2 regions of the Priestia sp. ST2 genome follow, and region 2 is predicted to be linked to the other one. Evidence: a T-box and tRNA genes for the amino acid it is inferred to sense, from the RefSeq annotation. Region 2 holds a T-box; the other holds one or more tRNA genes.
The links. The T-box of region 2 lies ahead of serS (serine--tRNA ligase). A T-box ahead of a tRNA ligase gene usually reads a tRNA of that ligase, here a tRNA-Ser.
Positions count from the first base shown of each region.

Region 1 (4,850 bases), on a different contig from region 2:
AAAAAGTCTCTTGTATCAGGTTCTGTAATTTCAAAAGTTAGCACATTAAAAGCTAGCCAATAAAAGCCGTATCCTATACCCAGCAGTCCACCAAGCAATACTAAATACTGGGCTGCGTTAGCTCCACTGACTAATACAGCGATATAAAAAACAGCTAAAAAAGATACACCTAACCTTAAAACCACAACCCGGTCAATTCGTTTGGCCCATTTACCTGCTAAAATAAACGTAAGCGGCTGAAGCACCACTACCGCTAAATTATAAATAGCAAGATCCGAAAATTCGCCTGATTGTTTCCACAGATAAATGTTAACAAACGAATTGGAAATTGAAATAGCCAAGGCATAAAGACCGCCTATAATTAAAAGCAAAAGTAAATCTTTACTAACTTCTACATCTCCAACTACTTTTTTTAATAAAGGCATATCAAAAAACTCCTTTTCTCTTCTACACCTAGTGTGTGAAAAAGAAAAGGAGATATGTAAAAGAATTGGAAAACAAAAAAGCCAGTAAAGGTAATAATTACTTTACTGGCTCTTAAATACGTCTTTAGCTTATTTTGCAGCGTCGTAACGCTTAGCAACTTCGTCCCATTTTACAACATTAAAGAATGCTGAAATGTAATCTGGACGGCGGTTTTGGTAATTTAAGTAGTAAGCGTGCTCCCAAACGTCTAGACCAAGAATTGGCGTTTTGCCTTCCATTAATGGGCTATCTTGGTTTGGTGTGCTTGTTACTTCTAATTCGCCGTTGTTTACAACTAACCAAGCCCAGCCAGAACCGAAGCGAGTTTTAGCTGCATTTGCAAATTCTTCTTTGAATTGATCAAAGCTGCCGAATTTGCTAGCGATAGCGTCTGCTAATTCACCAGTTGGAGCACCGCCGCCGTTAGGGCAAAGGATTGTCCAAAATAATGAGTGGTTCGCATGACCGCCACCGTTATTGCGTACTGCTGTACGGATATCTTCAGGAACAGCATCTAAGTTTGAAATTAACTCTTCAATACTTTTGCTTTCTAAATCCGCTTTGCCTTCAACAGCAGCGTTTAGATTTGTAACATATGTGTTGTGATGTTTTGTGTGGTGAATATTCATTGTTTCTTTGTCGATATGTGGTTCCAGTGCATCGTATGCATAAGGTAGTTCTGGTAATTTGTAAGCCATGAATAATTCCTCCTTCAAAATATGTAAGCATTTTGGCGCAAAAGCACCATATACGTTTAGATTAGCAAATTTACCCTACTGTTTCAAATAAAAAGTTCCTAATCCATGATTTATATTTACCTAATTCCCATTCGCTATTCTTTTAAACATAAAAAAAGCTTCTTTTTCTCAAAAGAAGCTTTGAATAGACAATAGTATGGCGGAGGAAGAGGGATTCGAACCCCCGCGGGCTTTAACACCCCTGTCGGTTTTCAAGACCGATCCCTTCAGCCGGACTTGGGTATTCCTCCAACCCTATAAATGGTGGACCCTGCAGGACTCGAACCTGCGACCGGACGGTTATGAGCCGTCTGCTCTAACCAGCTGAGCTAAGGGTCCACATGGCTCCACAGGTAGGACTCGAACCTACGACCGATCGGTTAACAGCCGATAGCTCTACCACTGAGCTACTGTGGAACAATATGAATTATGTATGCCACAAACGTAAATTGGAAAATAGCGGCGGAGGGGATCGAACCCCCGACCTCACGGGTATGAACCGTACGCTCTAGCCAGCTGAGCTACACCGCCATGGCTCCACAGGTAGGACTCGAACCTACGACCGATCGGTTAACAGCCGATAGCTCTACCACTGAGCTACTGTGGAACAATATAACATTTACTAGCGACATTAAAAATTTAACATGTTTCTAGCCTAAAGTCAATATATTATTTTAAAACAGCGTATAAAAAATAGGCAATCATCAGCAGTTGAATAAATCCTTTTGAAATAGCGCCACTAAAAAAGCCAATAACCGAACCTACTCCAATTTTTACTGCGTTGCTAATTGTGGTCCGATGAACAATCAGTTCTCCTACAATCGCTCCGATAAACGGCCCTAAAATAATTCCAAATCCCGGAATGACAAACGGACCTACAAGCAGCCCAACTGTACTTCCCCAAACACCTGCTCTAGTGCCTCCGAATTTTTTCACACCAATAATATTAGCTATATAGTCTGCTAAAAAAAGTGCGACAACTAACAATCCTTGTATCACCCAAAATAACCAGCTATAGGAGCTGAAATCATAAAATAAACCGTATATAACAAATCCTAGAGCTACAAATAGCACGCTTGGGATGATGGGATAAACCAACCCAACAAACGATACAACAAAGCTAACGATAATTAATGCCCAACATAAAATAGCCACGTTCGCACCTATCCTTTTTAGTATTACTATTTATCATACAATAACTACACCTATAAAGAAAGACCTTGCTTAAGCAAGGTCTTTCTTTATGTTACCTGTGAATAGGTCTTTGCATAACGATCGCCCAGTACCGCTTCCGCAATATTAACCGCATGATCCCCGACCCGTTCTAAGTTGCTAATAATATCGACAAAAACAATAGCAGCAGATCCTGTACAAATGTTTTCATTCAGACGTAAAATGTGCTTCTTACGAAGTAGACGCTCCATCGCATCAATCTGTTCTTCTTTTTGAATGACTTGTACTGCTTTTTCTCTATCCACTTTTTCTAAAGAAGAGACAGCTTCTTTAACTGTTAGAATAGTCAATTCGAACATATCAGCTAAATCGTTATTAGCTTCTTTGGTCATCTTTACTTTGTTCGTAATTTGATAATCAACAAGCTCAATAATGTTCTCAAAATGATCGCCAATACGCTCAATATCTCGTGCTGTATCTAGAAGAACCGAATGTTCCTCACTTTCTGCTTCTGACATTGAAGAGCGGGATAACAGCACTAAATAATCAGTAATTTTTTTATCCAGATTATTAATCGCATTTTCAATTTGCATAGTAGCATCAGCATGTTGAGGCTGACGTGTTTTTAAATAGCCGTTTGCCTCTTCCAACCCAAGCGTCGCAAACTCTCCCATACGAATCAGCTCTGCCTTTGCCTGACCAAGAGCAATTGAAGAGGACTGCTCAATAAAAATCGGATCAAGATGCTTAGGCTTAAAGTCTATAACAGCATCTTCTCCAGGAATTAGTTTTGTCACAATTAAAGCAAGCAGACCGATCAACGGGAACTGGATAATTGTATTGGTTGTGTTAAAAATACCATGAGCAAACGCAATCGTCATTTCAGGATTCAAATCCATTGCTACTTTCAAATATTCCACAAAACGAGTAAATAGAGGCAAGATAATCAAAAAGATTGTTGTACCAATTAAGTTAAACATGACATGCGTTAAAGCAGCCCTTCTTGCAGCTACACTTGCCCCGATTGAAGCTAAAATGGCAGTAATAGTTGTGCCAATATTATCTCCAAACAGTACAGGCAGCGCTGCCTGTATATCAATAGCGCCCTGTCCAAAAAGTTCTTGTAGAATGCCAATAGTAGCGCTAGAACTTTGAACAATTACCGTAAATAAAGTGCCAATTACGACTCCTAAAATAGGATTATCGCTCATGCTTACAGTTAAATCTTGAAATTGTTGAAGGGACCTAAGCGGCTTCATTCCACTTCCCATAAGCTCTAAACCAAAGAAGAGCATGCCAAAACCAAAAGCGATCTGGCCAAAGTTTTGAACTGCCTTACTTTTAAAGAAAAAGAGTAAAATAGCTCCCACTGCGAGAATAGGAAGAGCGTAGCTCGAAATGTCAATTCCGATTATAAAAGCTGTAACTGTCGTACCGATATTTGCTCCCATAATAACGCCTATAGCTTGGCGCAAAGTCATAAAACCAGCACTTACTAAGCCTACCGTAATAACAGTAGTTCCTGAGCTGCTCTGAATAAGAACAGTAACTAGGATACCTGCTAGAACTCCCATAAACGGATTAGTAGTAAATCTGTCTAAAATATCACGTAATTTATCTCCTGCTGACTTTTGCAATCCATCTCCCATGAACTTAATTCCAAATAAAAAGATTCCCAGTCCGCCGATAAACTCAAAAATCATTTTTTGAACATCTAGTTCCAAATATCTCAGCTCCTTGATTTTTTTCTAACGACATAAATAAGTCCCTACCATTATTAATGAAGTTTGAAAGTACTGTAAACGGCTTTCCCTTAATGTTTACAATAACTTAACAGTATATTTACATTGTAATTGGAAACGATTTCTAGAACCTATTGTAAACCTTGAATTCTCGCTATAAAATAAGAGATAGTTAGAATTTTTAATATAAGGAGGCTTTACAATGAGCATGCTGAAAAAGATGGCATGGAGTTTTACTTCCTTCAAAAAAATAAGGTCGCTTCGCTTTGAGCATACGAATAAAACAATTGGCTTTGTGCTGTTTTTAACATTTATTTCTTTGCTGCCTACATTTTTCTTTATGACTTTGACGATTGTAAACGGCTATCATATTGCTACTACAGATCTTCCGAAATCTGTTTCTTCTTTTTCTATTTCAAACTCACAGCTTACGTCAAATCAACCTTTCACAAAAAAAGTAAACGGTACCGCTTTTATCTTAAACCCCTCACAGTCTATTGAACGATTTCATTCCCCTGCTCATGCCATTGGTTTTTTAAAGGATGGAATTTACATCACGACTAATTCACAAACACAAACGTATTCATATGAGTTGCTAAACTGGCACCATAAAGATAAAAATGAACTGTTAAACTTGCTGCACGAACAAAAATTTTCTTTATACATACTTGTCCCTATCGCTATGCTTTTACTGTACGTATTAACATCTGGACTAAACTTCCTTTCTATTACC
Region 1 covers NZ_JBVVNT010000001.1:375,618-380,467, reverse strand. The annotation lists gene AC0KUU_RS01940 (MFS transporter) at 1-425, opposite strand, end outside; gene sodA (superoxide dismutase SodA) at 555-1,163, opposite strand; tRNA gene AC0KUU_RS01930 (tRNA-Ser) at 1,361-1,453, opposite strand; tRNA gene AC0KUU_RS01925 (tRNA-Ile) at 1,465-1,541, opposite strand; tRNA gene AC0KUU_RS01920 (tRNA-Asn) at 1,545-1,619, opposite strand; tRNA gene AC0KUU_RS01915 (tRNA-Met) at 1,660-1,733, opposite strand; tRNA gene AC0KUU_RS01910 (tRNA-Asn) at 1,735-1,809, opposite strand; gene AC0KUU_RS01905 (DUF456 domain-containing protein) at 1,872-2,357, opposite strand; gene AC0KUU_RS01900 (Na/Pi cotransporter family protein) at 2,444-4,099, opposite strand; gene AC0KUU_RS01895 (DUF1189 family protein) at 4,320-4,850, shown strand, end outside.
Region 1: it encodes a tRNA-Ser, which carries the amino acid that the T-box ahead of serS (serine--tRNA ligase) is inferred to sense. The anticodon was not compared.

Region 2 (4,850 bases):
AAAATTTGTCAATTCCACAGGTCTTTCTAATTCTCTGTTAAAAGGAATGTATCCAAAAGGAACGAAGGAAGAAGATGAGAACCTTCTATCGGCTCGGGCAGTTGCTACCCTTGCTTATCACTTAATTCATGATTATCCAGAATCTTTGGAAGTAGCTAAAACTCCTTCTAAGATGTTTAGACAAGGGCAACAAGGGGAAACAAAAATGAACAATTGGAACAAGATGCTCCCAGGTTTTTCAGCTGCCTACAGCGGCGTAGACGGTTTAAAAACTGGCCATACAGATTTTGCAGGTCAATGTTTCACTGGGACTGCAGAGCGTAACGGGGTAAGATACATAACAGTTGTAATGAATGCTAAGGAAAACGGCAAGTCTACGGAAGCTGCTCGTTTTTCCAAAACAAAAAAGATATTGGATTATGCTTTTAGTCATTTTCAGTTAAAAGAAGTAGTGCCTGCTAACGGCGAGATTAAAGGGCATGAAACAATTAATGTTGCTAAAGGAAAGTCAAAAGAAGCTTCCGTTTCTCCAAAGAATTCGGTAAAGATTATTACCGAAAAAGGTCAAAAAGATCATACTAAAATCAACTTTAAGTTAAACGATAAAGTTATGAACGATCAAAAAGTTGTTGCTCCTATTAAAAAAGGAGAAACAGTTGCTTATGTCAGTGCAACAAACAGCAATCTTAAAGATTTAGGCTATGTAGGAGGTCAAACTACAGATAGCATGACGCCGGTTGTGACAAACGAATCTGTTGAAAAAGCTGGATGGTTCTCTCTCGCTATCCGCAGTATTGGCAACTTCTTCAGCGATATTTGGATGAATGCTGCAAATACAGTGAATAACTGGTTTTAATGATAACTCAAGAGAAAGAAGAGATACTACAAGAGAGTATCTCTTCTTTTTATTTTTAGATTTGTTTGTATATAATCTATAAATTAGATAGGAATTTTCCGAAAAATGCGGTAAAATAGACACTAAGTTTTGAATTTTGTATATACACTAAAAATTATTGTGAAACACTTGATACAGGAGGAAGACAAACATGAATAACATTACAGGTACTGATCGTGTAAAACGAGGAATGGCGGAAATGCAAAAAGGCGGCGTTATCATGGACGTGATCAATGCAGAGCAAGCAAAAATTGCAGAAGCAGCAGGTGCTGTTGCCGTTATGGCATTAGAGCGTGTTCCAGCTGATATCCGTGCAGCAGGCGGCGTGTCTCGTATGGCAGACCCAACAATTGTTGAAGAAGTGATGAATGCTGTGTCCATTCCAGTTATGGCAAAAGCTCGTATTGGCCATATTGTTGAAGCACGCGTGCTAGAAGCGATGGGTGTAGACTACATCGATGAAAGTGAAGTGTTGACTCCAGCTGATGAGGAGTTTCATTTAAATAAAAATACATTTACGGTTCCATTTGTGTGCGGTTGCCGTGATCTTGGCGAAGCATCTCGTCGTATTGCTGAAGGAGCTGCAATGCTTCGTACAAAGGGCGAACCAGGGACAGGAAACATCGTGGAAGCAGTACGCCATATGCGTCAAGTAAACGCTCAAGTACGTAAAGTTGTGGGTATGGACGAAGATGAGTTAATGACAGAAGCTAAATTATTAGGCGCACCTTATGAGTTATTACTGCAAATTAAACGTGAAGGTCGTTTACCGGTTGTAAACTTTGCAGCAGGCGGTGTAGCAACACCAGCAGATGCAGCGTTAATGATGCAGCTTGGAGCAGATGGCGTGTTCGTTGGATCAGGAATCTTCAAATCAGACAACCCTGAAAAGTTTGCGCGAGCAATCGTGGAAGCAACAACACATTATCAAGACTATGAGCTTATTGCAAACTTATCAAAAGGGTTAGGAAGTGCAATGAAAGGGATTGAAATTTCATCATTATTACCAGAAAACCGCATGCAAGAGCGTGGATGGTAATTTAAAGGGAGTTTTGACAAAATGGTAAAAGTAGGCGTTTTAGGATTACAAGGTGCCTTTCGCGAGCATGCACAAGCATTAGAAGCAGCAGGCGCTGAAGCCATTATCATAAAAAAAGTTGAACAGCTAAACGAAATAGATGGTTTAATCCTACCGGGCGGCGAAAGCACAGCGATGCGTCGTCTGATCGACAAATATGACTTTATGGAACCCCTTCGCCAGTTTGCACAAGCAGGTAAACCGGTATTTGGTACGTGTGCCGGTTTAATTTTACTTGCAGGACAAGTCGTTGACCGTGAAGAGCCCCATTTAGGTGTTATGGATATTACGGTAGCTCGAAACTCGTTTGGGCGTCAACGGGATAGCTTTGAAGCTGCCCTAAATATTAAAGATATCGGTGAAGATTTTATAGGCGTATTTATACGTGCTCCGCATATTGTAGAAGTAAGAGAAAACGTTGAAGTCTTAGCAATGCATAACGACCGAATTGTTGCGGCAAGACAAGGTCAATTCTTGGGATGTTCGTTTCATCCAGAATTGACAGATGATGCTCGCATGGCGCAGTATTTTGTAGCAATGGTTGAAGAAGCTTCAAAAAAACCTGTATAAATGAATTGCATCTTGTAAAGACTTGTAGTACATTATGATTAATAAAAATGATATTGGTATAAAGCGTTGATAGGAAATAGTAATAAGATTTTTGATTTCAAGAGAGTCGATGGCTGGTGTGAATCGATAATCAATTCTTATGAATCCGTCCTGGAGCAAGCTGTCGAAAAAGTAGTAGGCAGTTTCGGTTCATCCGTTATCTGGTTTAAGAGGAAGGCTTATTTTAGCTTTCAATTAGGGTGGCAACGCGGGTAAACTCTCGTCCCTTTCATGGGGATGAGAGTTTTTATTTTGCCCTTTTATACTAAAGGAGGTACTAAATATGTTAGATTTAAAATTTTTACGTGCTAATTTTAATGAAGTAAAAGAAAAGCTCAAGTTTCGTGGTGAGGACTTAACGGACTTAGGTCGCTTTGAAGAGTTAGATGCAAAACGCCGTGAGCTAATTGCTCAAACAGAAGAGTTAAAAAGCAAGCGAAATGAAGTATCACAGCAAATTGCACAATTGAAGCGTGAAAAACAAGATGCTGATCATTTAATCGTTGAAATGCGTGAAGTAGGAGACCGCGTAAAGCAATTGGATGAAGAGCTTCGCAGCGTTGAAGAAGAATTAGAACTATTGCTGCTTTCAATTCCTAACGTTCCACATGAAAGTACGCCTGTAGGTGAAACTGAAGATGATAACGTAGAAGTTCGCAAATGGGGAGAAATTAAACAATTTGATTTTGAACCAAAACCGCATTGGGATTTAGGAACAGATTTAAATATTTTAGATTTTGAAAGAGCTTCGAAAGTAACGGGAAGCCGCTTTGTATTTTATAAAGGGTTAGGTGCAAGATTAGAACGCGCTCTTATTAACTTTATGATGGATTTACATATGGATGAACATGGTTATGAAGAAATCCTTCCTCCATATATGGTGAATCGCACAAGCATGACAGGAACAGGGCAGCTTCCTAAATTTGAAGAAGATGCATTCAAGATTAAAGAAGAAGATTATTTCTTAATTCCTACAGCTGAAGTACCAGTTACAAATTTACATCGTGATGAAATTTTAAGCGGAGATCAGCTTCCAATTGCTTATACAGCGTATAGTGCTTGCTTCCGCTCAGAAGCAGGCTCTGCAGGAAGAGATACACGTGGTCTTATTCGTCAGCATCAGTTTAATAAAGTAGAACTCGTTCGCTTTGTTAAGCCAGAAGATTCTTATGATGAATTAGAAAAATTAACGGGCCATGCTGAAAAGGTTCTTCAACTATTAGGTTTACCTTACCGAGTTCTAAGCATGTGTACAGCTGACTTAGGTTTCACAGCAGCCAAAAAGTATGATATTGAAGTTTGGATTCCAAGTTATGAAACTTATCGTGAAATTTCTTCTTGTTCAAACTTTGAAAGCTTCCAAGCTCGCCGTGCTAATATTCGCTTCCGCCGTGATACAAAAGCAAAACCAGAACATGTTCATACACTAAACGGTTCTGGCTTAGCAATTGGTCGTACGGTAGCTGCAATTTTAGAAAACTACCAGCAGGAAGATGGATCAATTCAAATTCCAGAAGTGCTGCGTCCATATATGGGAAATAAAGAATTTATCTCTAAATAAAAGTAGAAGGTGTTCATTAAGAATTAATTCTTAATGAACATCTTTTTTAAAAACATCAATAAAAGAGTTGACTTTATTATTTATATATGATAAATTAATACTTGTCGATACGGAGGAATACCCAAGTCCGGCTGAAGGGATCGGTCTTGAAAACCGACAGGGGTGTTAAAGCCCGCGGGGGTTCGAATCCCTCTTCCTCCGCCATATTTGACTTATAATGCAATTAACATAGCGCGATAAATTGGAGATTGGAAAACCGTTACTTATAAGTAACGGTTTTTTATTTGTTAAAAATGCCGCTTTATCTATTAAAGCGGCATTTTTTTATAGATGACGACGTTTTAGCTTTTCATTATGTTGTAAAAAGCGAGCCACTTTTTCAACAATTGATTCAATTGAATCAGGATCCTTGATAAGGTCGTATTCTCTAATATCTAAACGAAGAATAGGGCAAGCCGTAAAGTTATTAATCCAGTCTTCGTATCGGGCGTGCATCTCTTTCCAATAATCAAGAGGCGTTTGCTGTTCCATTGGTCGCCCTCTTTCTTGAATGCGATCTACAATATCTTCGAAGCTGCCTTCCAAATAAATGAGCAGATCCGGATGAGGAAAATATGGAGTCATAACCATCGCATCGAACAAGCTTGTATATGTTTCATAGTCTACTTTAGACATCGTTCCTTTTTCAAAATGCATCTTAGCAAAGA
Region 2 covers NZ_JBVVNT010000019.1:3,348-8,197, forward strand. The annotation lists gene AC0KUU_RS29520 (serine hydrolase) at 1-856, shown strand, start outside; gene pdxS (pyridoxal 5'-phosphate synthase lyase subunit PdxS) at 1,047-1,934, shown strand; gene pdxT (pyridoxal 5'-phosphate synthase glutaminase subunit PdxT) at 1,956-2,543, shown strand; T-box leader at 2,601-2,813, shown strand; gene serS (serine--tRNA ligase) at 2,866-4,143, shown strand; tRNA gene AC0KUU_RS29540 (tRNA-Ser) at 4,255-4,347, shown strand; gene AC0KUU_RS29545 (deoxynucleoside kinase) at 4,468-4,850, opposite strand, start outside.